Regions from separate parts of the Aquimarina discodermiae genome, predicted to be linked through region 2. Evidence: riboswitches for the same ligand, from Rfam matches in the RefSeq annotation. Region 2 holds a riboswitch; the other holds the start of a gene.
The links. A riboswitch is a leader RNA that binds a small molecule or an ion and turns the genes downstream of it on or off. The one in region 2 is predicted to bind cobalamin.
Positions count from the first base shown of each region.

Region 1 (17,006 bases), on a different contig from region 2:
CAAAATTGAAAGGTTGATGTTACTTTTGCTATGTTTTTTCCCATAATTAAAAGAAATAAGTTAGGCTTAATTTAGCTAAGAAAGGAGTTCCTGGTGTAAAATGAAAATCTTCTACCGGGTTTGGTTCTTCCTGAAGTTTTGAAGAGTCATAAAATACTGCTTCCATCCATTTTTGATCGAATATATTTTCAATAGATATTCCTACTTCATAAGAGGGTTTGGCATAATTAATTACTGCATCTATTAAGAAGTACTCTTCTGCTATGACAGATTCGTCTTCTACCAAGGGTCGTTCTGCAAGATATCTATAGCGAAGGGATCCATTAATCCCATTTTTTAGCCTAAGTGTTGCCCCTCCTGTCGAAGTAAATCGTGGTGCCGAAGGTATTTTATTTGCTTCTTCGGGTTCATCAAGCAAGGTTCCGTAACTATAGTTTACATCGGTATCTAACCAAAAATATGATAATGGTTGGTATCTAAACGAGACCTCGGCACCGATACGTTCTGAACGTCCTTTGTTTTCAAACTCAAAACCATCAGAAACAAATACATATTCTGCATCACTTTTAAGATACCAAGAGGCTAAGTTGGCAACTAATTTTTTACCTATTTTAAATTCGCTACCTAAATCATACCCTATTACTTTTGGTAAAGGATGTATGGATTTTTGTTCTACAGCAGCCTGGGTATAATTAGAATGGAAACCAGTACTCGCTTTTGCGTATAGTTGTATATTTTTGGACAAATCATAGAAGAGACTAAGTTTAGGGCTAAATCTAAAAGCATCATTGTTATCCTTATCAGCTTCTGGTAAAAGCTCTTCTAAATTAAAGGTAAAATAGTCCCCTCTAATTCCTGCCAGTATCGTAAAATTATTGCTAAGTTTTAATTGCTCTTTAAGATAAAGGCTATAGTTGGTTTCTTTTATTTTAAAAGTATTAACAGTTTCTATAGGTACTCTTTTAATAGTATTGTTCAATTGTGTCTTGTTATTATTGTACTGAACGCCAAAACCAAAATCTGTTTTACTTCTTAAATTTCCCAACGTAGTGTTTAAAGAAAATTTTCCATTATAAGAAAATACATCTCGGTTTTCTGACTGATGGATCATATCTCCATTTACGGGATCATTCTGAAAAAATGTAAAATTAGAATAGAGATTATATATATTAGAAAGATAATACACCTGGTTTTTAAAACTTAGTTTCTCTGATAGACTAGATTCCAGCTGAACGTTTACATGTATTCTCTCTGTATCCCCTCCTTCGCTATCATCTATTGCACCATATCTATCTATTCTTCCTCCTAAAACGGCTCGTTGGGGGATTTGCCCAGATGCATTCCAGTTGCTATGAAAAGTAGATACCGATGTGGTTAAGGTATTTTTATCGTTTATATCCAGCGTATATTTAGAAAAAGTATTCAAACGTCTTAAATTTTGAGGGCTATCAAAAAAACTCTTGTTATAGATACCTTCTATAGCAATATAGGCATTCTCATAGTTTTTTGACAAGAAATTCTTTTTATCCAAAAGAGTAACCATTGCTAGCGCACGCACAAAATCATATTGACCATACTCTAATTTTAGAGTATTGCGGTTTAATCTGCTTTTTGTTGTATACAAGGCAGCTCCCGAAACGGCAAAATTTCCCAAAGTAGCCTCATGAGGACCTTTATAATAATTGGCATCTCCTACTGTTTCGGGAATAAGAAAATGCATATCAGCATATCCTTGTCCATGTGCATGCGAGCTCAGGTTTACAGGAATATCATCTACAGAAACAGCAAAGTTTGTACCGTGATCATTATCAAAACCCCTTAAAAAAATTTGTTCGGCTTTACCTCCTCCAGCATGTTGTGCTATAAAAAGTCCCGGTACTGTTTTCAATAGGTCTTGCGCGCTGTTTACAGGCCTCAGTTTTAATGATATTTTCGAAACCTTATTAACACCTATCTCCTTGTTTTTATCAGATTGAATAATAACTTCGGATAGTTCGGTTTCAGAAAAATGAAGTCCAATATGTTGTATTTGCTCTGCTGCTTTTAGTACAATTTTTTTTGTAATTGTTGCATAACCTATTGCCGAATATTGAACGTTGTATGTACCTGTTGGGAGTTTTAATCGATAATGGCCATCGGTATTACTCGTCGTTCTTTTATTTTGTTCTAGTAAAGTAATGGAGACATTAGGAATATTATAACCGCTATTCGCATCTTTAATAATTCCTTTTAAAATGGAAGTACTGGATTGTGAAAAGACAGATAGACTCATCAAAACCAATACACCACAAAACATAATTTTTTTCATTGATAAAATTAAAGTTAAGTGGGAAAAGGCATAGAAATAAAAAGAACTCTTAATACATTTTTTGTACAAGGCTCCAACTATATCTAACTCTTTACCCGAGAGTTAATATTAAAAAATAGATTATGGCAGGTCTCCTGACTTTACACAATTATAATCGCCTTCCCATAATAATTCGTACTATTACAGTGGCATAATGATTATAACTTTACTATGTATTACAGTTGCGGGAACAGCTTTGGATTTGCACCAAATTCCCTTTTCATCTTTCAGGTTACTATAACTAAATCAGTATGTATGTCATCCCAAACTAGATTTGGGATCTCATCTTATTGGCTGTATACATTCCAATAAGATGCTGAATCAAGTTCAGCATAACAGATAATATGGATTTAACTATATAAATCTAAAAGAACCATAAACCGGCGGCGAAGATACTTTTTTTGTTTAAATAATAGACATTATAAAATCTACACGTTTTGTTAAAGTTGTTTGAGGTAAAACATGCATAGTAAAACCTAACTTTTGATAGATCATTACCAAATGCTCATGAATACAAACTGCCTCTTGATAGGATTGAGGCCGTTGTGAGTCATTGATATAAATCTCTTCCCAGGGTGGTGCCAGAAAGACTGTCGTTTTATAATAGGTTTTGTATAAAAAATCTAATAAATAATCAGGAACAGGATATGATTTTGCACATAAATATGCGATGCTATCGGGCAATCCACGATCTACAAACGTATTTTTTTGAACAGGGTGGTCTAATTCCTTTATGGTTTGTCGATATACCAAATCTACAAAAGCAGGAAGATCTCCCCAGGGAGTCTTATTACTTCCCAATGCTTGTTGTTCGATTATTATCTTTCTGGAAACTTCATCATAACACAGGCATCCATGTTTTCGTAATTCGGTAATTAAACTTGTTTTTCCCGTTCCCGGCCCCCCGGTAATGATATATCTTTTATTTGTAGATCCCATTTAGATATAATAATAAATGATCCCTATGGATAGCACAACTACAAAAGTTACTTTTTGATTAATACGTGCTACTGTTTTTATTTCATGATCCTTTAAGATTCTGTCATTTGTTCCTATAAAGGGTTTTTCTATCAATTGCTCGTGATAATAATTAGGACCTCCAAACTTGCAATCCAGAATAGCGGCTAGCGCTGCCTCGGGATATCCAGCATTGGGACTGGCATGTTGCTTGCCGTATCGAAGTACAAACGGAATCTTATGTAATTTTGCAGTCACCAATAACATTAAAAATGCAGTGAGCCTGGCCGGAATGAAATTGGCTACATCATCTAATTTTGCAGCAAACTTACCAAAACGAATATACCGCTCATTTTTATAACCGATCATAGAATCTAGCGTATTGATCATTTTATAACTCATCGCTCCAGGAACACCAAACAAAGCATAATAAAATAAAGGCGCAATTACCCCATCGCTTAAATTTTCTGATAGGGTTTCAAAAACAGCTGTTTTTATCTGTTGTGCATCTAATTGATCGGTTTCTCTACCAACAATCCACGACAATCGTTTTCTACCTTGATCCAATCCTTGTTGCAAGGCGTTAAATACTGCTTTGCCCTCTTCGATCAGGCTCTTATTTGCCAAGGCATAAAACACAAAGACCGAAGAAAAAATAAAGTAGGCCACTGGATATGAGAATAACGCCTGCTGCACAAAGTAAAAAAATAAGGCAACCATAGCAACCAATAGTAGTGTAAGGATCATTCCTTTTACAAATCTAAATGGAGAGGTATTTAACTTTTTTTCGCCTAAAGCAATACAGTTTCCAAACAATCGTATGGGGTGGGGTAACCATCTGGGATCCCCTAATGTCAAATCGAGTAAATACCCAATTAGTAAAGGAATGATTACTATATACTCCATGCTTGCAATGCATTTATTAAGAGTTCATTTTTTTGAGGACATTGACTGGCAATACGAATATAGTGAGTATCCAAGCTTCTAAAATTTGAAGCATCTCTTATCAATAATTGATGATGGTGCGCCAGATAGTCTTTGAGTTTTGCCGCATCGGGGGTATCGAGTTTTACCAAAAAATAATTGGTTGCCGAAAAAATCACCTTAAAACCGTTTATCGCATTAACCTGTTGTTGCAACATCCTACTATACTTCAAAAGTACAGACATATTAGGCTTCATTGCTTCATAATGATCATAGATATATTTCCCTGCCTCGATAGCCATCGTATTCACACTCCATGGCATTTTGGATTGCTGCAATCGTGTTTTTATAGTTTCTGGACATACAATATAGCCTAATCGTAGTCCCGGTATAGTAAACAGTTTGGTCAATGATTTAACGATAATCAGGTTGTCAAACGCTTCTAAAAGCGAAACACAAGATGCAATCTCTATAGTAAAATCAATATACGCCTCGTCTATTACAAATACTGTTTTTGGATAGGTTGTTAGCAGTTCTTTTATTTCTGAAACTGAGGTACTAAACCCATCAGGGTTATTAGGATTACAAAGAAATACCAAATCCTCATCAAAAGAAGTGGTTGTTAATTCGGATCGATTAAAATAACTAATCTTCATCTGGTTTCGAACACAGGCATCTTCATATTCTGCAAATGCAGGAATCCCTATAGCCACCCACTTTTCAAAAAAGAGAGTCGCAATCAAATAAAATGCTTCTGTAGCTCCGTTAGTCACCAGAATTTGCTCGGGTTGTACTTGATGATGAGCTGCAATTTTGGTGGCCAACTCATCTGCATTAGGAGTTGGGTAACTGGCAATAGTAGCTAATTGTTCTTGTAGATGAGACAGTAGTTTTTCTGAAGTCCCTTCGTACCAAACGTTAGAGCTAAAATTTGCTTTAAACGAGGTATTATATCGATAGCCATCATCGCCGTGTCCGTATATCATAATGTATGCTGCATTTCTGAGATTATAGCTTCAATATTGATATGTTTTTCTAACAATGCTGCCAGTTTATCATAGTTTTCTTCTTTGTATTTTTTATAATCAAAAGGGGTACTTGTTTTTTCTGAAGAAAAATGTCGTAATATATCTTCTATCACAACAGTATTGTCCAAAATCCCATGAATATAGGTCCCCCAACAGTTTTTTTGTTGATATCCTTCAGGCTGCTGCCCTATATTATTTAAAGGGGATACGTCCTTAGAAGTAGTTACTCCCATATGTATTTCATATCCAGAGCAGGTTTCAGCATACGCTTTAAACTTAAAATTACATTGGGTTGTTGTTTTCTCTGCAGTAAGTTGAGTATCTATGGGTAAAACTCCTAATCCCGGAATCGATTTTACCTCGCTTTCTACCCCCAATGGATCCTCGATCTGGTTCCCCAGCATTTGGTATCCACCACAAATACCTATGATCATTTTTTCCTCTTCATATGCTCTTAGTATAACCTGTGCAATTCCTTTTTCTCTAAGAAATAAAAGATCCTGAATCGTATTTTTACTCCCCGGAAGAATGATAATATCGGCCTTTGCAATACTTTCTGGATCACGGGTATAAAACAAATGTGTTCTTGAATCTTTTTCTAATACATTAAAATCGGTATAGTTAGAAATATAGGGTAATAAAACCACCGCAATATTAACCAACCCATCTGTGGTGGTGGTTTTCTTTTTTGCCAGTCCAACCGAGTCTTCTTCTTCGATATAAATATCGGTGGCATAAGGAACGATTCCTAAAACGGGGATTCCTGTCAATTTTTCGAGTGTCTTTTTTCCATCTTCAAAAAGAGAAGCATCTCCTCTAAATTTATTGATAATAATTCCTTTTACCAGTTCTCTTTCCCAGGGTTCTAACAAGGCAATCGATCCATACACACTAGCAAAAACACCGCCTTTATCAATATCTGCCACCAGATATACATCGGCCTCTGCAGCATGGGCCATTCGCATATTTACAATGTCTCTATGCTTTAGATTAAGCTCGCTAATACTGCCCGCACCTTCCATCACAATAGGAGTATAGGATTTTTGTAATCTAAAAAAAGCCGTTTTTGCCTCTTCGAAGAGTTCTGCTTTATTGTTTCCTAAAAAATATTCTTTAATGGTTTGATCCCCTATAGGTTTGCCATGTAAAACTACTTGTGATTTATTAGCACCCGATGGTTTTAACAAAACAGGATTCATATCGGTAGTACAAGCAATTTTACAAGCTTCTGCCTGTACGGCTTGTGCCCTTCCAATTTCTAATCCATCAGGAGTAGCAAAACTATTAAGTGACATGTTTTGTGCCTTAAAAGGAGCCGGGTGATATCCTTTTTGTTGTAAAAGTCGACATATACCAGTAACCAGAATACTTTTTCCAACATCAGAACCGGTACCCACAAACATAATGGGGCGTAGTTTTTTCATTAAACTCATTCTTTATTGCTAGATGAATTGCTGCCAAATGTAGGTAATTTACTTGAATGTTGAATGGGGTTGAAGTTTTTGGTTAATGGTTATTAGCTGATAGATGAAGTTAATAGTTTCTCCGTCTGTTCGAGTAATCTGCCTAAGCAGATTGTATCGAGAACATTTTAGGAATATGTGGGTTTGAAGCTAGAAGTCAGATGTCGGAAGTATCCCCCTTCTATTCCAAACACCCGACACCAGATACCCAAAATCCAATCATCAACTACACAATTTTCTTCTTATACCAAAACCCAATCAAAAGAAGCACTATGATACCACCTATACCCAATACCCAATACAGCAACGTGTTATCCTCAAAATGAATAGGAGCAGGGTCACCTACCAGATAAAAACCAGCCCAATATACCGGTTGGGTACGATGTATATCGGCATTGGCGAGGTATTGTAATTTTGCCTGTTGTAAGGCTTTGGCTTTGTTCATTTCTTTTTTAAGGTGGGTATAAAAATATTTCATCAATTCTGGGGTCGTATTGTCTGATACCTCCCAACGGCTTAATAGCAAACTTTTGGTACCTGCGTACTGAAATGCATTACCCAAACTCATAATCCCCTCGCCTTTGGCAATTTTACCAGTACCCGTATTACAGGCACTTAATACGGTAAGCTCTGCCGGAATATCCATAGCAAATAATTCGTGACCGTATAAGAGATTATCTTCTAGAGTATTTTTGGTTTTGGTAAAATAGAGTTTCGAATTTTCGGGTCGTTCGTGGTCTACATCACCGTGTAAGGCGAGATGTAATATGTTATACTGCCCTGCATTTTTCTTAAAATTTGCTTCTATGGCTTGCGACCCATAATAATATTGCCCATCGATAATATTAGAAATGGCTTTGATCTCTTTACGGGTACCGGGTAGATCATCTCCCAAATCTCTTAGGGTAGCCAGGCTCATTTGATGGGGTTGATTACTATTTTTTGCTAGTTGGGTACTGTCTGAAAATGAAAATGCCAGGCATTCCTGCTTTTTTTCACCATCGTTATAGTTATTAGTATTCTTGGTAAAGATCAGATTAGCTGCATTGGCATATGAGATGGCATACTCTCTAAGCAGATAAGGGAGTTTAACAGGATTATTGGTGGATGTAGGTGTGGTAAGTAACAACTCAAAATTAAGATGCCATAACGACTCATCGGGGATGATGATCAATTGATCACCTACCAGTTGATTGTGTATAGGCCCCACCAGTTGTTGATACAATCGATGTGCTGTTTTTTTATAAGCCGCCAGGTCTTTATCTGTAATATAATCGCGAAACTTTGCTACTTGTTCTGCAAGATTTGGAGTTGCTAATTCTTGTACACTTACCTGTTTTTTAGAAATGATAAACACATAAGTAAGCGTATCTGCAGTAAAAAATTCTAATACCGTAGTATGATCATTTAATTGTTGTTGGATATCTTTTAGTGAGGATATCTTTTTTTGATGTGTCAGTTGGTAATAAGCAGGATAATTTTTTTCTAAGAGTTGGGTTAATGAATCTTGTCGTTGGGTGGTCTCAAACAATTGATTTTCATAACGTGTAATTTTTGTGGAATCTATTTTTTGCTTTGCATGTTCCTTAGTGATTTGTGATTGGTAAAATGCTCTATCGGTACGTAGTTCTTTTTCCAGGGTAAGCAGTGTATCTGGTAATCCAGTATATTTTTTGGCATTAGCATTGTTTAAGAGTTCTTTTAGTGTATTGGCCTTGCTTTTCTCGGTATAATAAAAGGCTTGTGCCAACGCATTTGGGTCTTTTTGCAATTCATATACTTGCAATTGTGTAGCCATAGCCTCATGATAAATAGTTTTGGCTTTTTTGGCAAAAGCTACTTTGTCTTGATAGGCAGTATAGGTACCTCGAATTTGGTCGATTAGTAGATCAGCTTGTTGATAGGCATTGATCGCATGGGTTACGTATTCTTGTTTTTGACTTTGTTTATACAATTGGTTATACACCTGGGCTTTGCCCTGTAACGAACTTAATAAGATGTTAAGATCAAAATAGTGATCTGTATCATCTTGTTTTTGTAGGTTTTTATTGGCGTTGATAGCTTTGTTATAAAGTGATAAACTTTTAATGTAGTCGTTTTGTGCCACATACGCTTTTGCCATACTATTATACGATTGTGCTACTTTGGGATGGTTGGTATTAAATAAAGTCGACCTTATATCTAATGATTTTTGGTAGTAACTTAGTGCATTGACATAGTCTTTTTTGTCGAAATGGAGGTCTCCTATGTTATCATAAGAGTCAGCGATGTCAGGAAGTTTTTCTACTAACCGATATGTTCTCATTTTCAACGCTCTTTGATAATGCATTAAGGCAGTATCATATTTCTTTTGAGCATAATAGGTTTCTCCTAGATCATTGTAAGTTTCGGCTATTGCCGAATGATTATTTTCAAAGATTTGCAACCTTAAAATGAGTGCTTTGTTTAAATATAATAAAGCTTGATTATAGTCGCCTTTTAAACGATAAACTTTCCCTAGATTATTATGATTTCTAGCAATTTTTTCATTATACATTTGGATTACATAGTTTGTAGTATTTGCTTGCTTAAGTTTTATAAAATTATAATTAAGCGACTTTTTTAAATAATATAGTGATTTTTCATATTCTCCTTTGTATTTATAAACCACTCCTATGTTGTTATAGATATTTGGAGTAATGAGAGTATACTTCCTATTTTTTTTTAAACCTTTCTCAGTTCTAAGAGCTTTATCATAGTAGTAAAGAGCCTTATCATATTCTCCTTTATGTTTGTAAGAAACACCTATTGAATTAAGAATTATAAATACTGTAGGATGGTCTTTTCCTTTTTCTTTTTTTAAAAAAAGTAGATTTTTTTTTAAAAGAATGAGTGACTGATCATATTCATTAAGTTTATTGTAAATGACACTAATGTGACTATAGATATGTGCCATTAGAAAGCTATCTTTATTCAAAAATTTTAATGATTTATTAAAGTATAATAATGCTTTATCATATTCTTCTTTTTTGCTATAAACAATAGCAATGAAGTAATTAATAATTACAATTTTGGGTGAATCTATTGCTAATAATTTTTCAGCGACGGATAAAGCTTTATGATATTGTATTAATGCTAAATCATATTTATTCTGGTATCGAAAAAAATTTCCAGTATTAAGATGTAAATATAGTTTAGGTATATCTGTGTTTAAAAAAAGTTTTTTTCTTATGTCAAATGCTTTTTTATAGTACGATTTAGTAGTACTATGATTTGATTTATAAGAAGTATAATTAGCGTAGTAATTACCAATGTTGTCATATGCATTAGCTTCTTCTTCGTTATTTTTTGGTAAGTATTTATTACAAATTTCTAAAGCTAATTTTATAGCATTTAAAGACTCTTCATAATTACCATTTAACCTTTCACTTTCTGCAATCTTATTATAACACCCCGCAACCCGTTCCCAGTTTTTGTTGTCTTGATAGATGGGTAATGCTTTTTTAAAATAGACAACTGCACTGTCTAACCGCCAATTAAAAAGTAACGAATCTGCTTTTTTAAAGTGCCTATAGACTACCAGGGTATCGTTTTTGGTTTGGCTGTGGGATAGAGTGGTGGATAGGAGGAGACATCCTATGATAAGTAAGAGGGTTTTAATACAGGGTATGTAGGAGGTTTGTGTGTTCATTTTTGTTTTTCAGGATAGTCAAATATAATTAACATTGTCATGCTGAGCTTGTCGAAGCATATTCTTTTTAGTACTGTATATTCTTATAAATTGAATACCCTTCGACAGGTTCAGGGTGACATACGTGTTCCATTTTGTGCTTGTATTTCATTTTAAAATAATATTTAGCACTTATATAATTATAAACTATACGGTCATACTGAGCCCTTCGTCAGGCTCAGGACAGGCACTGTCGAAGTATGTTTAAATTGAGTAAAATTTTTCGAATATTTTACTAATTGCTCCCAATCTTCTTCGATCAACGCTATTTTCTTTCTTCTGCTCCATCCTTTTAGTTGTTTTTCTTTTAGTATTGCTTCACTTGGATTTGTATATGCTTTAAACCATTTGAGCCGCAAAGGTCTTTTGTTATAGGTATAACAATTCGGTTTATGTCCGTCTTGATGTTCATTCAATCTACGTTCTAAGTCATTTGTCATTCCTACATAAAATGAGCCATCGTTACATTCGATAATATAGGTATAATAATATTTCATTTTATAGTTTTTGTTTTTTTACCCTTCGTGAGTGTTTTGACTACACTTCGATAAGCTCAGAACACGTACTGTCGAAGCATATTCTTTTTTGCTAATTTCATACCCTTCGACAAGCTCAGGGTGACATTCGTTTTCGGTTCTTTTGTTGTAACTCCTTTTTAGTTAATGTCATTAAGGTCCTGATTGTTACGTTTTCGGGTTTTATGTCATTCTGGACTTGATCCAGCATCTATTGTTTTTATGTTTTGGATTCGGGTCTTTAGTTTATCTTTCAAACTTACACCGTGGGCTGAGGCTCTCGAAGTCCACCCTTCGAGAGTACTTCGACAGGCTCAGTATGGCACCTCAGGGTTCGGACAAATCTCTTATTTCGATTATCCGTCTTCAGACTTCGGGCATCGGTCTCAAAGAACATCTCCCTAAATCCCCCCTTCGACAGAGCTCAGGGCAGGCCGTTCAAAGAGGGACTTTTGTTTGCTAGAAACCTGAGTTTCGATTAATATTAAATATACTATTATACTATAAAAAGCATCAGTTCGAGTGATTTTTCGTAATAAAATGGAGAAAAATTGTATCGAGAATAGCTTTTTAGAACCGAAATGCTAGTCATCTTGAGCTTGGCGAAAGGTCGATACAATCCACCAAGGCGGATCACTCAAACTGACGCATTTCTGAAATCATTCCTTTTTAGTTAATGTCATTTGGGTTTTGATTGTTACGTTTTACCTATTTGCATTGCTTGTTTATTATGATAATTTTCTTACTAGCTCTTTACCCTTAGAGAGTACTTCAACCAGAGGACCAGTGATATTGAAGTTTACATTAGAAGTTATAGAGACAAAATTAAAAGACAAGATATTAAACAATTTTATTGCTTTCTTTTTTTCATCGCCAAAAAAAGAAACAAAAAAGTCTAGGCTTACGAAAGTTTATCTAATTTTTTTGTTCAATTCCTAAATTTCAGAAACTCGCTACGCTCAAACAGTCTGAAATTTTACGGAATTTTCACTTCAAATTTTACGATAAACTTTCGATAGGCCGAACAACCTCCTCTTTCAAAATCAAAATGGTATTCTCCAGAGGCTCTCGAAGTCCATTATTACTGGTACCCTTACCCTTCGAGAGCCTCAGGGTTCGAAAAAGCATCAGACTTCGGACACCGGACTTCGATCTTCCTATCCCTTGCCAATCGCTTCAACCAATTCCTCAGGTGTGTCTACACAAAGATACCGATTTGATAGTTCGGGTTTTTTAAGGATTACGATGGGAATGTTTACTGCTAAAGCAGCTTGTATTTTTTCTTCCAGTTTTCCGTTACTGCCACTTTCTTTGGTAAAAATTACCTCTGGGGCTATTTGGGTAAAAAGAGCTATTTCTTCGGTTTTGAATTGTGGGTATCCAAATAATAAGTGGGTTTCAGGAAAATTGGCTTGTGTTGCAATTGCTCTAGAAGAATCTCTATCCAAAATACGAAACCAGCAGGGATGGTTTTTCCAGTAGGATTCGAGTTTTGCAATCGTTTGTACTCCCGATAAAGCTAGTAACGATTGGTAGTTATTGGTTGTAAAAAGTGCTACTGCTTCTTCATAACTAGTGACATACGTAACCAGAGGATGAGATACTCTGGGTAAAAATATTCGTTGAAAGCGTATCAAAGGAATATCAAGAGAAAGATTGACAATCATCTGGTGTAACTGTAACGCAAAAGGATGCGAAGCATTGATGATGTGGGTGATCTTGTGCGCTATGCAAAAAGAGGTTAATATATCGGTAGTCATTTCGCCATAGATCCCCGTGCCATTACCTGTAAAAACCACCTGAGTTTTGGTAGAATAGAAGTAGGGTAGCGCTAATGCGTCTAATATATTAGCTACTTGTTTGCCTTCTGTGGTACCACCAAAAACCAGTATCATGAGGATGTAATTGCGTTATCTTTTTTTCTAAAAATATGATGCCAGGTATCGTTGTATAACCACGATCTGTTTTTTCGTGCGCCTACGGCCTCACCCACTACAATCAAAACGGTTCTGGTGAGTTTGTTTTTTTTGATGATGGTAGTTAGTTCTGAAAGGGTACCGGTCCACACTTCTTCGTCTTCCCAGCTTACACGATACAGTATGGCTAACGGAGTATCCTCTGGATAATGTTCTAATAATTGTGCTTGTATTTTTTTGGCAATACCCACACTTAAGAAAATACACATGGTAGCACGTAGTTTTGCCATATCGGCTATTTTTTCATGTTCGGGCATCGGGGTGTTGCCTTCTCCCCGGGTCAAAATAATGGTCTGTGCCACTTCTGGGATGGTAAACTCTGATTTAAGATAGGCGGCTGCGGCCTGAAACGAAGAAATACCGGGCACGATATAATAGTCGTATCCTTTTTCATCAAAAATAGTCATCTGTTCCTGTATGGCACCATAGATCGAAGGATCACCAGAATGTAACCTTACAATAGATTTACCTTGTGCATAGTATTGATCCATAATAGCAACCTGCTCTTCTAAGGTCATCGATGCCGAGTTACGAACCAGTGCGCCTTCTTTGGCCATATGCGTCAACGCCTCGGGTACCAAACTACCGGCATATAAGATACAGTCTGCATTTTCTAATATGTATTGCCCTTTGAGGGTAAGTAATTCGGGATCTCCAGACCCCGCTCCTACAATAGCAATGCTCGCTTTACGTTCGTAAGCAGCTACCAGGCTAAGGGCATAAGTGAATTTTTTACCCGATGAGGTCAGTACCTTTGTTTTTTCTACAATCCATGCTTCCTGATCGGCAATCAATGCTGCCGATGATTCTGAAACCCCATAAACACCTACTTTTTTCTTAACCACTTCTGATGGATTGGCAACAGTGATGGTATTCAACTCATCGCCAGTATAGGTAACAAAAGGGATGTCGTATTGCGCCGCAAAATCAAGATAGGCCTGTTCTTCATTTTTGATCGTTGCCGATCCAATAGCACAGATGCTTTCTATAGCGATGTTTTCTTTTTGTAGGGCAGTTTCCAACTCCGTCATTAGCAGAGGAGGTTCGATATCTTTGGCACAACCACTACCGATGGCAATGCAAGGAGGATAGTATGAAATTACAGGAGTGGTAGTTTCTATGAGTTCATATCCTACGTAAATAATTAGCTCATAGGCTTTAGTATCGCAATCCTCCAGGGTGTAGTAGATATCTACAAAATCTGGGCATGTTTTTTCTAAATGCTGTGTACCCTTGTCTTTAACTTTTAGAATAAGGGCTGTTGGTTTTCTATTAACAAACAAAGAGATAATGCTGTTGGTAGCAATAGTACTTTTAGTTTTCCAACCATAGGTCGTTGCCAGGGTGTCTAATGCCCATAAGTCTTGTAAATCACTAGAGGTAGATACTACAGGTTGGGCATTAAGGATTCTACCAATTTGATAGGTGAGGTCATTGGCTTTGCCAATATGACCACTTAGGACTGCCTGTGCAAATTTACCTTGATCATCTACATTGATTACCGCAGGATCTGTGGTTTTATCCTCAATAAAAGGTGCAATGCTGCGTACACAAATACCCAGGGCACCTACAAAGATCCATACATCATAGCTATGAAACGAATTTTCTAAAAGCGTTGAAACCCCATCAATCTGTTTACAATCTTTAGAGGTTTCTATAGGTCTTGTGGTAAAAAGTTTAGAACGATAAAACTCTTTTTGCAAGGTTTTGGCAATGGTTACTCCTTGATCTGTAAAGCAAAGTATGGCAACTTTTGTAGTGTGTTCTGACATGTGGTATTGTTAGAAGAAAAATTTCAAGTTCTTTTTAATATCGAATTAATCCTACTATGTTAACTTTAATCAATAGATTTAAATTGAATAACTTTTAAAAGAAATACAATTTACATCCCTCCAGTCATCGCACCATCTCACCCACAACTCACGTTGTGATGTTTTCAAAGGGAGACTTGAAACCCCTTCCTTTGAAGGAAGGTTGGGATGGATGTTTAAGATGATAAAGCAGGATTAAATAATTCATAATAATTGCACCAAAGATAAAGGAAGTCTTTAAGACGAAAAATTGTTTGGCTATGTAAATGAGATTCATTCTTTTTATTAGTGAAACTCTATTCTGAAAAGTTAGCTAGTAATACATTCAAAATAGATAGTTGAACTCATCCCGTTTTTTCAGCGAGATCTTAGGTTTACTACTAGGACAAAAGCATTTAACTTTTTATTGCAAGTTTTCTAATAAACTGTCCCAAGGCAGAGTCTCGAGGAATTCTTTAGATTAAAACATCCCTCTAGTCATCGCATCATCTCGCCCACAACTCACGTTGTGACGTCTTCAAAGGGAGACTTTTTAGCTTCCTTCCTTTGAAGGAAGGATTGAGGATGGATGTTTTTATATATTTATAACTTTTATTTTTAAATGCTTTTGCCCTGAGTTTACTACCTTGAAGCTTGCTTCGTAATTTTAAAAACTATTTTCTATTGAATGTTTTTTGGGCTTGCCCCGAGGATTATTTATTAATGAAAAATGAATAAAAAGTTAAATACATTGGCAATTAAGCAAAAAACCAAAAATCCACTACAGGTTTTTTACCCCACGAGATGAGTAGTTCTTCTATTTCTTTTTTTCCGTCGGGAGATGCTACTACGATCATTATTTGTGTGTTGTCGAGTGCTTTGATATCATTATAATGTTCTAACGTTACCCCATAGATATCTTTTCCTATTTTTCTCTCATTATCGCATACCCAATAAAAATGATCATTATAAGACTGTATGAGCTTGGCCATATCTTTTCCGTTTTTACCGGCCCCCCAAAGTACCAGAGGTCGGGTTTTGTCTCTGTCTAATTCATAAAAGAAGCGTAGCTTAAGTTCAAAATATCGATTGTCTTTGTACTCTTCCCAGGTGCGAGAAATCCTATTCGAGCGATCTCTCCAGTGATGTAGAATTTTATCTATTCCGACCACTGTTAAGCCTAGTCTATAAAAACGAAAGCAGAGATCATAATCTTCTGGGTATATCAATGGGTCAAAAGCTCCTGCTGCATCAAAATCGTCTTTATGCAGCAACCAACAATGCGACGGGATCACACATTCTCTATAAATCTCTTGATAATGGGTACTTGTTCTGGCAACCTCATTTAACCACTTTTCGTATTTAAGAAACCCATCACCCACAACACCTTCGTCTACAAAGTGCTCGGTACCTCCTGCAATTACAGTGCCTTTGCCATATTTATGCCACTCTTCTACGAATACTTGTAGTTTATATGCCGGCATTTTATCATCAGAATCCATTCTGTTGATCAAAGTACCTTTGGTTTCTGCATATCCTACTTGCAATGTGGGAATTAATTTGGGCCTGTCACTATTAAAAAATCGAATACGGGCGTCTTTTGCCGCATACTCCTGTAAAATTTGAGGGCTCTCATCTGATGAATGATCATTAACAGCGATAAGCTCCCAGTTTTGATAGGTTTGTGCCAGAATAGAATCTAAACAATCATGTAAATAGGGTGCAGTATCCTTAACTGCCATTATAATGGTGACTAGTGGTTGGTTTGTCATTGTTCTTAGGGTTTTTTCCAGGAGTTTGGTAGTTTTTTGGTGATTTCGATATGCTGAAACTCTTTACTAGATCGTGCTCCATGTGTTTTTACCCATTTTGCCATTTCTAACAGTCCTGCTTCGAGTTGTACAGGTTCTTTAGGATTAAAAACAGCATCAAATTTTGTGTGATCGGCATAGGCATGAACTACCTCTTCTCGTTTTTCCAGTTGTTTGATATTAAGAGGTGATTGCATGGCTTTGCTAACCGCTACTGCCAATTCTTTTACAGAATAGACATGATCACTTCCTATGTTAAATATGGTATTGTAAGCTTTTGGAATGGTTACCGCATTGGCAATGTAAGGAGCTACATCATCGATGTGTGTAAACGCTCTTGTTTGTTCGCCGTCACCAAAAATGGTGAGCGGTTTATTTTCCAGGATTTGATTCATAAATATCCCTACCACATTGCGGTATTTATCGCCTATATTTTGATGCTTTCCGTATACATTATGAGGTCTAAAAATAATATACTCCAACCCA
Region 1 covers NZ_JBFMKP010000004.1:11,111-28,116, forward strand. Annotated here, with positions in the region: gene ABW636_RS03180 ((2Fe-2S) ferredoxin domain-containing protein) at 1-44, opposite strand, end outside; gene ABW636_RS03185 (TonB-dependent receptor) at 47-2,308, opposite strand; cobalamin riboswitch at 2,416-2,602, opposite strand; gene ABW636_RS03190 (AAA family ATPase) at 2,753-3,286, opposite strand; gene cbiB (adenosylcobinamide-phosphate synthase CbiB) at 3,287-4,210, opposite strand; gene ABW636_RS03200 (pyridoxal phosphate-dependent aminotransferase) at 4,198-5,214, opposite strand; gene ABW636_RS03205 (cobyric acid synthase) at 5,211-6,680, opposite strand; gene ABW636_RS03210 (CHAT domain-containing protein) at 6,946-10,389, opposite strand; gene ABW636_RS03215 (GIY-YIG nuclease family protein) at 10,584-10,925, opposite strand; gene ABW636_RS03220 (precorrin-6A/cobalt-precorrin-6A reductase) at 12,101-12,838, opposite strand; gene cobM (precorrin-4 C(11)-methyltransferase) at 12,835-14,691, opposite strand; gene ABW636_RS03230 (glycosyltransferase) at 15,468-16,481, opposite strand; gene ABW636_RS03235 (NAD-dependent epimerase/dehydratase family protein) at 16,487-17,006, opposite strand, start outside.
Region 1: another riboswitch for cobalamin. It lies ahead of ABW636_RS03185 (TonB-dependent receptor); the one in region 2 lies ahead of ABW636_RS10295 (TonB-dependent receptor plug domain-containing protein).

Region 2 (17,006 bases):
CCTTTTTAGACAGCCTCTTTATTTTATAAGCGAATTAGAGCTCCTAGTATTAATCAATAGAAATTCCTTCGGCTATTTCTTTTAAGGCCCCAAGATCTAATCTACCTTGTTCTACAGAACGTGCCAATTTGATCATTTTTTCGGGTTTCATATTATCGCCCAAAATACGCACCAAAGCCAACCCTTTGCTCTGATCGGTTGCAAATACCACCACCTCGTCTATATTTTCTTCTCCCAGAGACTTAAGCACGACTTTGGTATCATTAGATCCAAATCGTATCAGAGTTTCATAGGTATCTGATTTTAGAATATTACTAATATCATTGGTCTCTTTATCATAGGCATTTTGCATCTCTTCATTTTTAAGTGGCAATAACAGTAAATTTACCTTATGAATACTATTTAGTGCCTCTTTCTCTTCTTCGTTTAGATTAACTGCATCTGTTCTTATCAAACTAGCAGGCAGATCCAAAGAAATAAAATTTGCATCATTTTGATGATCTATAAAGTATTTCTGTAACGAAGGATCATTGTTACAACTTATCGATAAAGAAATACCTATAATTGCTACGATCCAAATTCCTATATTTTTCATATCCGTTTTTTGATTGATTATTTTTGATTGATCTAGTATATACTATCACATACTGTTTCTGTGATATACTTCTATTTTAAAATATGGCAAAACAGCTCTTTTAGACTTTTACATCAAACCGAACTGCCTTACCCCTTTTAGCAATTAGCCTAAATTATGTGTTGTAACGTCTTATCAACTCCAGTTACTATACTAAAGTATCCAAACACTATTTGATTAATTACCTTTTTTTACATTCTTAAGTTCTTTTCCGCCAGGTATGTTTAAATCATTGGCCAGCTTAGACACTTGCTTAAGATCTATATTACCGGTAATGGTCAAAATAACGGTTTCTGGCCCTCCTGTTTTATCATCATTACCTTGCAAGTACATAAAAAGTTCTCTTACATGATCTTCATCGCTTCCTGGCTTTATATAAAATTTAATATTCTCTCCATCATCACTTTTTATTCGCATTAATTCATCTAATGAAGAGCTCTTTAAATACGTCTGTACATCTGTTCTCATTTGATCACTAATTTTCTTGTTTTCTGTTACAAAAACCTTTATGTTATTAATATTTTCTACCAAATTAAGATACTCTTGGGTTTCTTTATCAGAGCTTTCGAAGTCTATCTTGCTAAGTAACTTAAACATTTTGCTAGTCATTACCATCGAGGTAACATCTTTCATGTTTTCATACTTATCAAAATAACTTTGGGCATTCGATACAAAAGGTAAAACGACCAGTGCTAAAACAATTGCTATTTTTTTCATAATAATTACATTTATACAATCACGAGTATAACTCGTAGTTTTTTTATTTAATAAATTTATTTTTAGTGTTTTCGAATTTTTTCAGGTACACTAGTTCCTGTTTGCCTTCATTCATATACGAAGAAACCATTTTTAATATTTTCTTGGTCTCTTGCAATGCTATTTCGGGATCTTCGTAAGTATCTATTGATTCTGAAGGCTTATTTATATCACTCATAAAAATCCCTGCTATTAACACAACCGAAGCTGCAATACCCACCCAGGCGTACCTCGTTTTTTTCTTTGGTTTGATTTTAAAATCTCGGGTCGCTGTAATGGTACTTTCTTCAGAAAAATACTGAAACATGCTTTTGTAATGTTCGAGGTGAGGCGACACAGTTTCTCTGGTAAAATATACCTTCAATTCTTTTTCTTCAGAAATGGTCGTTTTGCCTTCGAAATACTTTTCTAGTAGTTTTTCTATGTTAGACAACTCCATAATTATGTTTTTTTAATAATTCTTCTCTAATTTTTTTTCTTCCTCTCGATAATGCAACTCTAACCGCTCCTTCTTTAATGTCGAGCATTTTTGCTATTTCTACATTATCGTACTGTTCTATATCTCTTAACTGTATAATAAGCCGTTGTTGTTCTGGCAAATCATTCATTATTTTTTCTACCCATGTAAAACTGTCTTTTGCTTCTACCTGTCGCTGTAAAGAAGGTTGTTCATCCTTATAATTACTATGAACAATCTTTAGATTTCCTGCTTCTTTTCCTTTTAACTTGTCAAAACAATAGTTTTTGGTCATTGTCATCGCAAAAGCCTCGACATTATTATACTCTTGCATTTTATTTTTATTCTTCCAAAGCTTTAGCAAGATCTCTTGCGTAGCATCTTCTGCTTCCTCGTTACTTACCAATAATCGTTTGGCCATCCTAAATAGCTTATCTTTAAACTTATCGGTAAGCGTTATAAATGCGCTCTCTTTCATTTTGATTGGTGGTTTTATAAAACTCTGTTAGCTTTATACCTTGGAGACGACTATATCTTTAATTTGTTACATTCTTTTTTTAATTTACAATAAAGTAGTTACTTTTAACGCTATATAGTAAACTATGTTATACTGCAATATCTCTTTATAATAATGAGTAATTTGGGAAGAATATACTACCTTGAGGTAATTGTTATAAAGTTGCTTTCTAGCAACATATAGTAAAACGTAGATGATCAGAACAATAAAAATTTAATACATGCAAAATTTAAAGCACATAAAACGTATCCAGTATTTTCTATTACTTTTATTAGTTGGTAATTTATGTACCGGATGTTTTACTGATAAAGATGATGAAGTACAAACACCAACAGCCAGCTCGATACATGATTTTATCTGGAAAGGATTAAATGCTTTTTACTTGTATAAAGAAGAGGTTAGTGATCTGCAGAACGATCGATTTTCTTCTAATGAGGACTATGCTGCATTTTTAAATGGATTTACATCGCCAGAAGAAATTTTTAATGCGTTGCGAACCAAAAGAATAGTTGGAGAAATACCAGTAGATGATTTTAGCTTTTTGGTAGATGATTATGTAGCATTAGAACAAGCTTTTGACGGGATTACCAAAAACCACGGAATGGAATATGGGTTAAGAATATATGATGAAGACAGAGATAAATCTGATGACGAAATAAGAAAAGTATACGGATATGTAAGATATGTTCTTCCTAATACTGATGCATCTGACAAAGGAATCGAAAGAGGTTATATTTTTAGTACCATAAATGGCGCTCAAATTACCAACAAAAATTTTAGACAATTAGGTGATCTCGACAGCTATACTTTGGGCTGGGCTTCTTATAACAACGGAAATCCTGAGTCTGATGGTTCTACGGTATCACTTTCTAAAGTACAATACACAGAAAATCCTGTATTTATTACGAAGACAATTGATATAGCTGGTAAAAAGGTTGGCTATTTGATGTACAACTCTTTTACAGCAGACTTTGATAAAAAGCTAAACGAAGCCTTTGGGGAGCTTAAAGCTGCCGGTATTACCGATTTGGTGTTAGATCTTAGATATAATGGTGGTGGATCTGTACGATCTGCTATCGACTTATCCAGTATGATTACCGGGCAATTTAAAGATCAAATTTTTACAACAGAGCAATGGAACGATGATCGACAGGAACAATTTGGAAGTACGAATCGTTTTGGTGATCAATTAAGAGAAGATGACATTGCAATTAATAGCCTTAATTTATCAGAAGTATATATTTTGACCTCTAGAAGTTCTGCTTCTGCCAGTGAATTGGTTATTAATGCCCTTGACCCTTATATCACCGTAAAGAAAATAGGAACTACCACACGAGGAAAATTTCAGGCTTCGATCACTTTATATGACACAGAAGGTTTTGGTAGAAATGGTGCAGAGTTAGCTGGGCACACCTATGCCATGCAACCCCTGGTACTTAAATCTATCAATTCTAACGGAGTTACCGATTATTTTGCCGGTTTTGACCCAGATATAGAAATTGCAGAACAATATGACGCATTAGGTGTATTAGGAGATGAAAATGAACCATTATTAAAAGCAGCATTAGATGATATTACGGGTACAATTGCTAAGTCTTCAAAATCCAATATTGATCCATTTGACCATGTAAAGAATTTTGGAGATAGTAAGATGTTCTCTCCTATTTACGAACGTATGTATAAAGAAAATTAATTCTTATTACAATAAATAATACTCGGGAACAAGTCTAGGTATTAAACCTCAAATCTCGGAAAAAGCGCGATTAGTTTAACTATCTATTTGGAAAGCATTGCTACGCAACTTTTCAAAACAAAGTTTCACTAATATACTGGATATGTCATACATTTAGCAATTCAGAAAATAATTTTACATAAAAGTGATGAATCAACTTTAACTAAAAGTGATTCATCACTTTTTTTGTAGTATAGCATACCCCCTATCACATCCTTATTACTAACAAAAACTTAATTACTAATATTTTAATTAAGAAATTTTTATGTTTCGTTTATTAATAATTTTATTAATTTTGCAACCAAGTTGCATTAACAATACTATATAACATAAACTCAAAAATTACACTTATACTAAACTAACTCAAAGATGGCAGCACATACTTACATATCTGACTCATAATATTACCAACAAAAAGAAAGAAGTACTAAATTAAGAGACAACTAATCTTATTCAACTTTAATTTGCTTCTTGTTCTAAACCTACATCCAAATTGCAGAAAATAAAATAGCAAAAGCTATTTTGTATTTGGTAATACAGCAAAAATACTTCTAGAAATACTTTGCAAAGGTAATTATCTAGTCTGCATCATTAAATGATAGGCAACTGCTCATAACTACTTAATAGATTATAAATCTATTGGGATGGAAGAACTGTGCAACTTTTATATCGAAAAGAAGCAACAAACACACTTACGATTATCTTAAACTAAATATTTAACCAAAACCAAATATTAACACAAATTAATTCATTATGAAAAAAAATCATTCATGCAATTTTGAAAAGGGAAAATTTCAAACCCCCAAACAAAAACTAAGTATTATACTCTCGGTATCATTTTTATTTTTATCCAGCATAACATTTGCACAAACGCAATTACAAAAGGCCAAAATAATACAGCAAAGTAATTATTCTGCGCTAATGGAATTACAACAAAATATAGAACAAGAAGAAACTGCCCAGAAAGCTGAAGCTATCCAAGCTGCTCAAAACAATAATTGGGAAGTACAGAAAACGCTTTCTGATGGTAGTTTTGCCGAATTACAAAGATTAGACGCTGATGGAAATCCAATTTATTACAGAACCTTTAATGTTGCTGCTGCAAAGTCTACAAGAACCAACCACCTTAACTCTGGAGGATCATTAGGACTTAACCTTAATGGGCAGAATATGACAGCCCATGTTTGGGATGCAGGACATGCCAGACTTTCTCATCAAGAGTATGACGGACCTGGAGGTAATAACCGAGTTAGCATTGGAGATGCTGGGTCTGAAAGTTTGGGGGTTAATGATCATGCAGCTCACGTAACAGGAACCATAGTTGCCTCTGGTGTTCAGGCCGATGCAAAAGGAATGGCACCTCAAGCAAAAGCAGTAGGTTATGGATGGAACAGTGATACTTCTGAAGCTACCGCCGCTGCCGCAAACGGAATGATTGTTTCTAACCATTCTTATGGGTTTTTAGCCAATAGTGTACGTGATCAATTGTTTGGTGCTTATATCGATGAGTCTAGAAGATGGGATCAAATTATGTTTAATGCACCTTTCTACCTTATGGTAGTTGCTGCTGGTAATGATGGAAACAATAATACTGCAAATGCGGTACCTCTTGACGGAAACTCTTCATATGATAAACTTACAGGTCACAGTACCTCTAAAAATAATTTGGTAGTAGCTAACGCCAGAGATGCTAATATCGCTAACGATGGCACTTTAAATAGTGTAACTATTAATAGTAGTAGTAGTGAAGGACCTACAGATGATTATAGAATTAAACCTGATATTACAGGTAACGGAACTAGTGTTCGTTCTACATTACATAGAAATGATAGTGACTATGCATCCTATACAGGAACTTCTATGGCTTCTCCTAATGTTGCAGGTACCTTACTACTTTTACAACAACATTACAATAACATCAATAACAACCTGATGAGAGCTGCCACTCTAAAAGGTATTGCATTACATACCGCTGATGACATCGGACCATCGGGACCAGATGCAGTGCACGGTTGGGGGCTATTAAATGCAAAAGCTGCAGCCGAGGCTATCACAAACAACGGATCTTCTTCTAAAGTAGAAGAACTTACCTTAAACAATGGACAAACCTATACTATTACAGTTGAATCTGATGGAAATTCTCCTTTATTAGCATCAATATCATGGACCGACAGACCTGGATCGGCTGTAAGTGCTACTAACTCTAAAACTCCAGTACTGGTAAATGATCTTGATATTAGAGTAACTAAAGGATCTTCGACATTTAGTCCATTCAAATTAACAAGTATTACTACAAATAGCACAGGAGATAATAACGTGGATCCTTATGAAAGAGTAGATGTTGCGAATGCATCAGGAACCTATACTATAACGATTACACATAAAGGTTCTTTAGTAGGAGGTAGCCAAAATTTTTCTTTAATCCTTACAGGAATTAAAGAAAGTACTTCTAATTGTACTGCATCAGTACCAGCAAATGTTGCAAGTTCTAATGTAAATACATCTTCGGCTACTATAGGTTGGGATACTGTATCGGGTGCTACTTATGACCTAAGATATCGTCAAACGGGTACTAATAACTGGACTACTGTTTCCGCAAATACTAATTCTAGAGCGATTACAGGGTTAACGGCCTCTACTGCTTATGAAGCACAAGTAAGAAGTAAATGTCCAGATGGTACAAACTCAAATTATAGTACCTCTGTTAATTTTACGACCACAACTTCGCAAATCAGCTATTGCACTGCAAGCGGTAATAATGCATCAGAAGAGTATATTAGTAGGGTACAATTAGGATCTATAGACAATTCTTCATCTTTAGGAAGTGGCTATACAGACCATACTGCTATCTCTACCAACTTGTCTAAAGGGGTATCAAATACCATTACCATCACTCCTACCTGGACTGGTACTACATATAATGAAGCCTATAGTGTATGGATAGATTACAACCAAAACGGAGATTTTGATGATACAGGAGAGCAAGTATGGACTCAGGATCGTACTCAAAACACACCCGTAAGTGGTTCATTTACTGTACCAGAAACTGCAACCAACGGAGCTACCAGAATGAGAGTCATAATGCGATACAATGCGGCACCATCTGCTTGTGGTACATTTAACTATGGAGAAGTAGAAGATTATACGGTAAACATACAATCTGGAGGTAATTCTAATGATATTTGTGAAGGTGTAACAGCATGGAGTTCGTCACAAACCTATCAAGTGGGTGATAAAGTAACCTATCAAGGAAACCTGTACGAAAAAACTGCTGATAGCTGGACTAATCTGGGTGCTTGTGGTACCTCTGCAAATACTCTTTTTGCAAAACAAAGTACAAATCAACTTTCTAATATAGGTCGTTTTTCTATCTATCCAAATCCTGTAACCAATGGTATCCTTAATATAGAAACCAATACTTTGGAAATCAAAAATTATTCGATAATCAATACCTTAGGACAGGTGATACAGAAAGGAACATTTACTAATAGCATAGACCTACAAGAACTAAAAGCAGGTCATTATATCTTAAAAACTCAACATCAAGCAGAACACTTTATTGTTAACTAAGTTTTTTTAATACTAATTACCTTAAAAATATCCCCAAAACTTACGTTTTGGGGATATTTATTTATTCTATTTTACACAATTATGATTTCTTAAGTCAACTACCTCAGAGCAAGCTCACGAGGCATCAAGTTGAAAAACAGTTTTTACATTTCGAGGCAAGCCTCGAAGAATTAAACTCCACAATGTGAATTAAATAACACTATTTTTTATTGATACAGATTTCATAATATCATATCTTTTATTAGTGATTTATCGCCTCTTAAAATTTAAGATTAAAACCGACTCTAACATTCCTTCCTCTTGTACTAAAACCAAATACTTCTTGATATTCTTCATTAATAATATTATCTACACTACCATAGATGTTTAGGTTTTTTAATAACTGATGACTAACATAGAAATCAAGAAGATGATATGAATCCAATGACCTGGGTTCTGAGGCAAAAGTGATATTATTAAAAAAACTATCGTCTCGGCTATCATTAAACTGATAACGTATCGATGTATATGTTTTTTTGTTTAATTGATATCCAATATTTGTATTAACAATATATTCTGGGATTCTGATACTGGACACCTCATCATCTACATTGGTATAAGTAAGGTTACCACTTAGTGACAATTTATCATCAAACAGTGTCGAACTTACTTCAAATTCTACACCGTCTGTAGTAAATTCATTTTCTATATTTTGATACTTAAAAATAAAATCTCCCGTATCTACAAAATCCACAAAATTCTTTTCTTTTCTATTAAAATATACGGCACTTACTCTAATTTTTTTAGCCCACGAAAACTCTACCCCTCCTTCTATAGTAGCGTTTTCTTCTGGTTTTAGATCTTGATTCCCAAAATCAGCAGCATACAACTGAAATAAAGATGGAGTAATATAAGCTGTACTATAAGAAGCGATCCCTTTAAGATAGTTTTCTCCGATTTTATAGGTATAGGATGGATTTATAGTATAAACCACATGAGTACCATATGAGCTATGAACATTTAATCTAGCTCCGGCATTCACGTTTAACCCAAAACTAGAAACATATACCAAATTAGCATACGGATCTACAATATCAAAATCGGCTTCTCTATCATTAATAGTTTGTATCAACTCTTCTCCTCTACCAGAGGCATTAAAGCCATTATAATCACTATTTGAACCATTGATCCCTATAACAGTATACAATCGGTTATTAAATTTATATTTGTTATATACATCGTAGGTATAAAACCTACTTTCTGATTTTGATGGAAAAGCAGTTTCAAAAGTTCTTTCTAACAGCGCATAACTGGTAACAACACCAATACTCCCCTTTGGGTATGTATATGTTAGATTGGCACCAACTCTTACCTGTTCGCTATCAGAAATATTCTGTCCATCGACACCAGCTCCATCATCAATATCATTTTTATATGCATCTAGATTACCCAAAAAACCTATGTTAAGTCGGTCACTCCACTTGTATCCTAACTTTGCATTTACATTATATTGAGAATACGCATCACTGGTAAAAGAACCTACAGAAGTATCTTCTGGTAGTTTCTTTGCAGAAGAGATCCCATCTGTAAATCGGTTACTAAAACTTGTCAAATAAGTTAGCTTGCCCAATGTACCATTTACTGAAGCCAGATTAACAAACTCATTGATATCATAATCCTGATCATCATTCGTCTGATTGGTTCCTATACTCGATTGAAAATTTGCCGTTACCTTTTCTTTACTTGCTTTCTTTGTAAGAATATTAACTACTGCTGTCCCAGCACCTGATCCATAAAGTGTACTAGAAGCACCTTTTAGTATTTCGATTTCCTTTACTTGATTTACAGATAACAACCTTAAATCGAACTCTCCTGAAATAATAGCGGGATCACTAATGGTTACACCGTCTACTCGTATTACAACCTGACGATTACGTCCCCCTCTAATAAAATAGCCTAAGTCTTTTCCGGCACCGCTTGTATTACCATTAATCACCATCCCAGCGACCCTGCTTAAAACATTTGCTACCGATTGCCCTTGACTGCGTTGCAATTCTTTTTCTGTTACTTTGGTAATTACCTTACCACTATGCTCGCGCTTTAACTTGAACTTAGAATCAGAAATAACAACTTCTTCTAATTCGTTTACATTTTCCTCTATTTGAGTTTCCTGCCCAAATACAACAGAGGAACCTAGCATTAAAAATGCTACTCCCAAAAATCTCTTCTTGATCATTTTACTACTTAATTAATTACAATTACCGGAAAAAAGTATGTAGTTTACCCATACCCAAACCTTTATCCCGAAAGTTTGACTTCTATCGAATCATGGCAGGTATCCTGGCTCGCGTCTTGTTATTTACCTTCCCACCTAAAAAAAACATCATTCTGTACCGTCTTTAATTGATAAAAACATCGAATACTATCTGATCCAAGCAGTGGCTATAGAGAATAACAACAAGCACCTATTACTAGGCTAAGCATACAGTTGCGGGAACAGCTCAGGAGTCTTGATTTACGATTTTAGAGTCACCATCAAAAAAATTATAACTCATAAATTTACCTTCGTACTTCACTTTACCTGATTCCCTTTTAAGCTTCCACTTCAAAACGAGGTGTCAGCACCAAAATTCGGCGCGAATTTATTATATTTTAATGAATTTGAATTAAACTTTAGCAAAAAAATAATATATACTATTACCTTTAGCCTCTTTAAAACGTGAATATAATGATCTATTACATCACAGGAGGAGAACGATCTGGAAAAAGTGATTATGCGCAAAAGCTGGCATTACAGCTATCCAACACTCCACATTATTTGGCTACTTCTCGTATTTGGGATGACAATCACCAACAACGTATAGATCGACATATTGCAGATAGAGACGAGCGTTGGATCTCGATAGAAGAAGAAAAAGAACTTTCTAAAGTAATTAGCGAATCTAGTGTAGTAGTGATCGATTGTGTGACTTTATGGTTAACCAATTTTTTTGTAGATACCGATAATAATATAACCCAATCACTATCCCAGGCCAAAGCAGAGTTTGATAAGTTATTAGATCTTAATGCTACCATCATTATTATTTCTAATGAAATCGGAATGGGAGTTCATGCAACCACAGAAATTGGTAGAAAATTTACAGAACTACAAGGATGGATGAACCAGCATATTGCCAAACATGCAGACAAAGCAACTTTAATGGTTTCGGGAATCCCAGTTCAAATTAAATAATAGCTATATGAATTTTGATATACATCCCATACATAATAAAAGCTTAGCAGCTTCAATTCAACACAAAATTGATCACAAAACAAAACCTATAGGGGCACTGGGCACCTTAGAAAAAATTGCATTGCAAATCGGGCTAATTCAAAATACAGAAACTCCAACATTAAAGCATCCAGCTATTTTTGTTTTTGCAGGAGATCACGGTATTGCAGAAAAAGGAGAGGTAAATCCTTTTCCGCAAGAGGTTACATCACAAATGGTGTATAACTTTATTAATGAAGGAGCGGCCATCAATGTATTTTGTAAACAACATCAAATTGATTTAAAAATTGTTGATACAGGAGTAAACCATCAATTTGATAAAGGGCTTGATATCCTTCATGAAAAAATTGATTTCGGAACTCAGAATTATCAGGAAAAACCCGCAATGACTATTGATCAATGTAATCTGGCTCTCTTACAAGGGGGGACACTAATTACCAATACACATAAGAAAGGAACTAATGTTATTGGTTTTGGTGAGATGGGAATTGGCAATACTTCTTCTGCTTCTTTACTAATGGCATATTTTACCAAGACACCTATAGCAGAATGTGTAGGGGCTGGCACAGGACTCTCCTCTGAAGCTATCACAATCAAACAAAATATACTATCGAATGTATTTAAGAAGTATGCTCCTTCTTCTGCACTTGAAGCCTTAGCCACTTTTGGAGGGTTCGAAATTGCAATGATGACTGGAGCTATGTTAAAAGCCGCAGAATACAAAATGACAATTATTATCGATGGTTTTATTGTTACCGCTGCTCTATTAGTTGCACATGCCATCTGCCCTAATATATTGGACTATTGTATTTTTGCACATACCTCTGGAGAGCAAGGGCATCAAAAAATGCTTGCATTTTTGAATAAACAACCACTGCTTAACCTTGGGATGCGACTGGGAGAAGGTACTGGTGGAGCTATAGCATATCCCATACTCGAATCTTCGGTTGCATTTCTTAACAACATGGCCAGTTTTGAAAGTGCCGGAGTTTCTGAAGGGTAACGCCTATGGTGGTTGATGGTTGATGGTTGATGGTTGATGGTTGAAATTATTATATTTTTATAGAAATAAATATCCTCTAGTGCTAAATCATATAGTTAAAAAATGCTAAAAAAAGAACTACATATATTCTTTACTGCCTTGATGTTTTTTACTCGTATTCCTTGTCCAAAATGGGTAGATCATCAATCAGAATATCTACAATTAAGTGCTAAGTACTTTTCTTTGGTAGGTATCGTAGTGGGCAGTATAGGTGGGATTGTGTTTTATGGAGCCTCTTTTATTTTTTCTACAGAAATCTCATTACTTCTCTCTATGTTCGTGACTATTTACATAACCGGAGCATTTCATGAAGATGGATTTGCAGATGTATGCGATGGATTTGGCGGCGGGTGGACAAAGGATAGTATTTTACGTATCATGAAAGATTCCAGGCTGGGAACTTATGGTACCATAGGATTACTTTTTATACTCGCCATAAAATTTGCCGCAATACGAGAGATGGACCCTTATTTTATTCCTTTACTGATCATATCTGGCCATAGTCTAAGTCGCTTTATAGCAACTACTTTACTTTTTACACATCTCTATGTACGTGATGTTGAAAGTAGTAAAGTAAAACCTACCACAAAAAAAATAAGTAGTTGGTCGCTGGTAATAAGTTTGATTTTAGGCTGTATTCCTTTGCTATTTTTTAAAAATCTGTGGGTATTTCTAGTGATACTGCCTATGTATCTTTCTAAAGTATTTTTAGGAATTAAATTCAAAAAATGGATTGGTGGACAAACAGGAGATTGTGCAGGTGCTGTCCAACAGCTTAGCGAAGTTATTTTTTATCTATCAATTCTTGCCCTATGGAAATATATTTGGTAAGACATACAATCCCCAATATCGAAAAAGGTATCTGCTACGGGCAAAGTGATATCGGAATTACAGAAAGTTTTGATGCCGAAGTAGTAAAAATTCATCAAAATATTCCTATTTCAGAAATTTCTAAAATCTATTGTAGTCCTTTACAACGTTGCAAACTCCTTGCTCAAACTTGTAATAAACCTATTTTTTTTGATAATCGATTAAAAGAAATGGATTTTGGCGACTGGGAATTAAAATCATGGAATACCATAAACCCAAAAGAACTTGATCCATGGATGAAGGATTTTGTGACTACCAAGGTACCTAATGGTGAATCATACATACAGTTACAAAAGCGAATGTTGGATTTTTATGCAGATCTAAATCTTCTTTCTGACGAAAAAATAATCATCATTACGCATGCGGGTCCTATACGAGCGTTACTGTCATATTTACGTAACATAGATCTCAAAGACTCTTTTAGCATAAATGTAACCTATGGCGAAGTTATTAAAATCTAATACCTGAGTCCCATTATACTCCCTGATTTGTTTATAGGATAACCATGAAATGACACTACATTCAGTAAAATGACACTATCTATTTTTCACTGAAAACAGGTAAAAACTAATCGCCCAATACTTTTACATTTGAAACATACACATTTGTTCATCAAACAAGTAACTTTAAACACATCATCATGAAAAAAAAGATTTTAAAAACATTTTTTTTAGCGGCCTTTCTTGTTTTCATAAGTAGCTGTGAAACCAATGAAGATCACTTCCCGGTCATTGAGCAAAAAGAGGCGTTTACCATAGACAAATCAAAAGAAACGATCCATACCATTACCAAATCCAGTCAAAATATCAATTGTTGGGATATTGAAAAATACGAAGGTGGAACGGTAGTCATTACCCCTGAAGGCTTTTTTCCTTATGTAGGTGTTACCGTAGTAGGTGTTTCTGATCAAACTTGTGGCCCTTATATAGGTTGGTCTGCAACAGGAAGCTTTACAATTGTCGAAAAAAATAGTCAACGTGTAAAAGCAATTCGGAACAGTACGGACGCTGGCGAAATTTCATTTATCTATCAAGCAAGTGCTACTCAAATAGGTATATCTACAGTAAAGTTTAAAGCCATACCAGCATCACTTATATGTCCAGAAAGGAAAGATACAGAAATGCTACAGTACTATTCATCTATACATCCCAAAAACTATAGTTCGGATTATAAATATGAATGGACAGTAGTGGATAATATAGGAACCCGTCATACTACAGGACGTGATGCATCACTACGTCGAGGAAGATCGTCAAAAGTAACCCTTAAAGTATCAAAGAGAAATAGTATTTTTTGTGTTTCCCAAAGTAGAACGCAACACTTTTATGTTGATGGTCGACCAGGAAGGTAATACCATAAAAATTTCGCCCCATGCAAAAAGCAGTCAGTATTGGCTGCTTTTTTTATTTATACGCTTATCATCAATTTGGCAAAACACAATTATTCAATTATCAAATAAATAGTACTACTATGGTATAGCATTCATTAAAATTAACCTCATCCTACAATATAACTTATCCTGATTTACTATTTTTACAAAAAAGGATTTTTGATGCGTATTATTTTCTTCTTTACAATACTAACCACGTTTATGTTCTCTTGTAAGAAGGCACCCAAAGAAAGTACACCTCTTACGGTGATGTATATGGCACCGCAACATATCGAATGTGCATCTGGGCTTATAATTGAAAACCACGAAACCTATAAAGAAATCAAAGTCACTACTCCCTGGCCTGGCGCAAAGCGAGAATTAACCTATATTTTACATCCCAAAGGAACCGAAAAACCATTTAAATCAAATACAGCCATTTTTATACAAGTTCCTATAGAAAGGATTGTGGTCACCTCGACCACAGATATCCCCATGCTAGAATACCTAGGGCTTGAAGAAAAGCTGGTTGGGTTTCCGCATACCGATTACATTTCTTCAGAAAAAACCAGGGAACTGATCGATAAAGGAGCGATTAAAGAGCTAGGTAAAGAATACAATTTAAATACCGAAGTTGTTCTTGAACTATTGCCAGAACTCATCATTGGTTTTTCGACCACAGGAGATATCAAAGCCTATGATCTAATTCAGAAAACCGGAATACCTGTTGTAATGAACGGTTCCTGGATGGAAGAGCACCCATTGGGAAGAGCAGAATGGATAAAACTAATCGCAGCGTTTTTTGGCAAAGAAGATAAAGCAGAAGAAATCTTCCAGAGCATCAAAAAAAATTATAATGAAGCGGTTGGGTTAGCCTACAATACTTCGAATACCCCAACCGTGTTATCTGGTAATATGTTTAAAGATATCTGGTATCTTCCTGGGGGTAACAGTTATATATCTACTTTTTTTAGAGATGCACATACCAATTATTTGTGGAGCGACACCAAAGAAACCGGAAGTTTAACCCTAAATTTTGAAAGTGTACTCGAAAAAGGTCAAAACGCATCTCTTTGGATAGGTGCAGGTAATGCCACCTCTCTAGATGAACTTGCTCAAGAAAATCATAGATACCCATTATTTGATGCATTTAAAAATAAAGCCGTATATTCTTCGTCGTTAAAAAAAGGATCGAAAGGCGGTTTGATATATTATGAGCTTGGGCCCATGCGACCTGATTTAATTTTAAAAGACATTATCAAAATTGCTCACCCCGAACTATTAACAGATTATGAACCCTATTTTTTTGAAAAACTAGACTAATTGACCCAAAATAAATCATATAAACGAGCTTTTATAGGTATTCTGGTGCTTCTTATCATTTGCTTTATAGCCAATATAAGCTTAGGATCTGTTTTTATTCCCTGGTTGGATACCCTAAGCTGTTTGGTGGGTGGTGAAGTAGAAAAAGAATCCTGGAGACATATCATTATCAATTATCGTTTACCCAAAGCTATTACCGCAATTATTGTAGGTAGTGGATTGGGAGTTGCAGGTATATTAATGCAAACACTGTTTAGAAATCCATTAGCGGGGCCTTTTGTATTAGGAATTAGCTCTGGTGCCAGTTTAGGGGTCGCTTTATTAATTTTAGGAAGTTCCTTTGCCACCGCATCATTGTCTGTTTTCTTGGTTTCGAAATGGGGATTGGTTATTGCTGCCAGTCTGGGGAGTATATTGGTTTTGATAGCGGTCATGATTGTTTCCAGTAGTGTAAGAGATACTATGGCTATATTAATTATTGGCCTTATGTTTGGGAGTATTACCTCTGCCATTGTAAGTGTACTCTCTTATTTTGCTCCAGCAGATCAATTACAACAATATATTTTTTGGGGCTTTGGTAGCCTCGGTAACCTTTCCTGGTATGATGTATTCATCTTTTTTTGTTTATCAATTCTAGGCTTACTCCTTGCTCTTTTGGCCATAAAACCTTTAAACACTCTTTTACTAGGAGAAAACTATGCCCGTAGCCTTGGATTGAACGTTAAAAAAAGTAGAGTATTGATTATTATTGCAACAGGAATACTTGCGGGTAGTATCACAGCATTTGCCGGTCCTATTGCTTTTATTGGTTTGGCTGTACCTCATCTTACTCGTCAATTATTTCATACTTCGAATCATAAAACATTAATACCTGCTGTTATCTTACTCGGAAGCATTATTATGCTTATTTGTGATAGTATAGCACAATTACCCACCAGCGAATATACATTACCAATTAATGCAATTACCTCATTAATTGGCGCACCGGTAGTTATATGGTTATTAATACGGAAACGAAAAATGTTGTTTTAAAAAACACTATTAATGAACATTACCCATAAAACTATTGTTTGTTGAGTGTATAATTTTTGTCTTTATAATAACGTAAATGATTACTAGTTATACCTATCAAACTATTTGCACTAAAACTTTAAATTGAATGTCCGCAATGCATAATAACGCATAATTGTCAACTTGTTTCAGGCTTTTGTTATAAGTTATAGTTAAATCTATAGTATTTGTCATGGTGAACTTGATTCAGTATCTTAGTTAACAGCTGTACAGCCTAGAACAATGAGATCCCAAATCTAGTTTGGGATCTCATTATATACTGATTTAGCCCTATAGTACTTATGAATGTAACAAGATTCCGAAATAAATTCAGAATGACATTGAAAACATCAGTATTACACAAAACGGATAATCATTAACTTTAAATACCAATCGAACTTGAGTTCGAATTATTTTGTATTTATCATTTTTCTAT
Region 2 covers NZ_JBFMKP010000014.1:100-17,105, forward strand. Annotated here, with positions in the region: gene ABW636_RS10265 (GFO_1091 family lipoprotein) at 50-595, opposite strand; gene ABW636_RS10270 (GFO_1090 family protein) at 812-1,351, opposite strand; gene ABW636_RS10275 (PG0215 family putative anti-sigma factor) at 1,395-1,829, opposite strand; gene ABW636_RS10280 (GFO_1088 family ECF-type sigma factor) at 1,816-2,325, opposite strand; gene ABW636_RS10285 (GFO_1087 family putative carboxy terminal peptidase) at 2,585-4,057, shown strand; gene ABW636_RS10290 (S8 family serine peptidase) at 4,850-7,666, shown strand; gene ABW636_RS10295 (TonB-dependent receptor plug domain-containing protein) at 7,926-9,881, opposite strand; cobalamin riboswitch at 9,959-10,289, opposite strand; gene ABW636_RS10300 (bifunctional adenosylcobinamide kinase/adenosylcobinamide-phosphate guanylyltransferase) at 10,374-10,877, shown strand; gene cobT (nicotinate-nucleotide--dimethylbenzimidazole phosphoribosyltransferase) at 10,885-11,919, shown strand; gene ABW636_RS10310 (adenosylcobinamide-GDP ribazoletransferase) at 12,022-12,789, shown strand; gene cobC (alpha-ribazole phosphatase) at 12,771-13,289, shown strand; gene ABW636_RS10320 (hypothetical protein) at 13,469-14,179, shown strand; gene ABW636_RS10325 (ABC transporter substrate-binding protein) at 14,381-15,520, shown strand; gene ABW636_RS10330 (FecCD family ABC transporter permease) at 15,521-16,552, shown strand.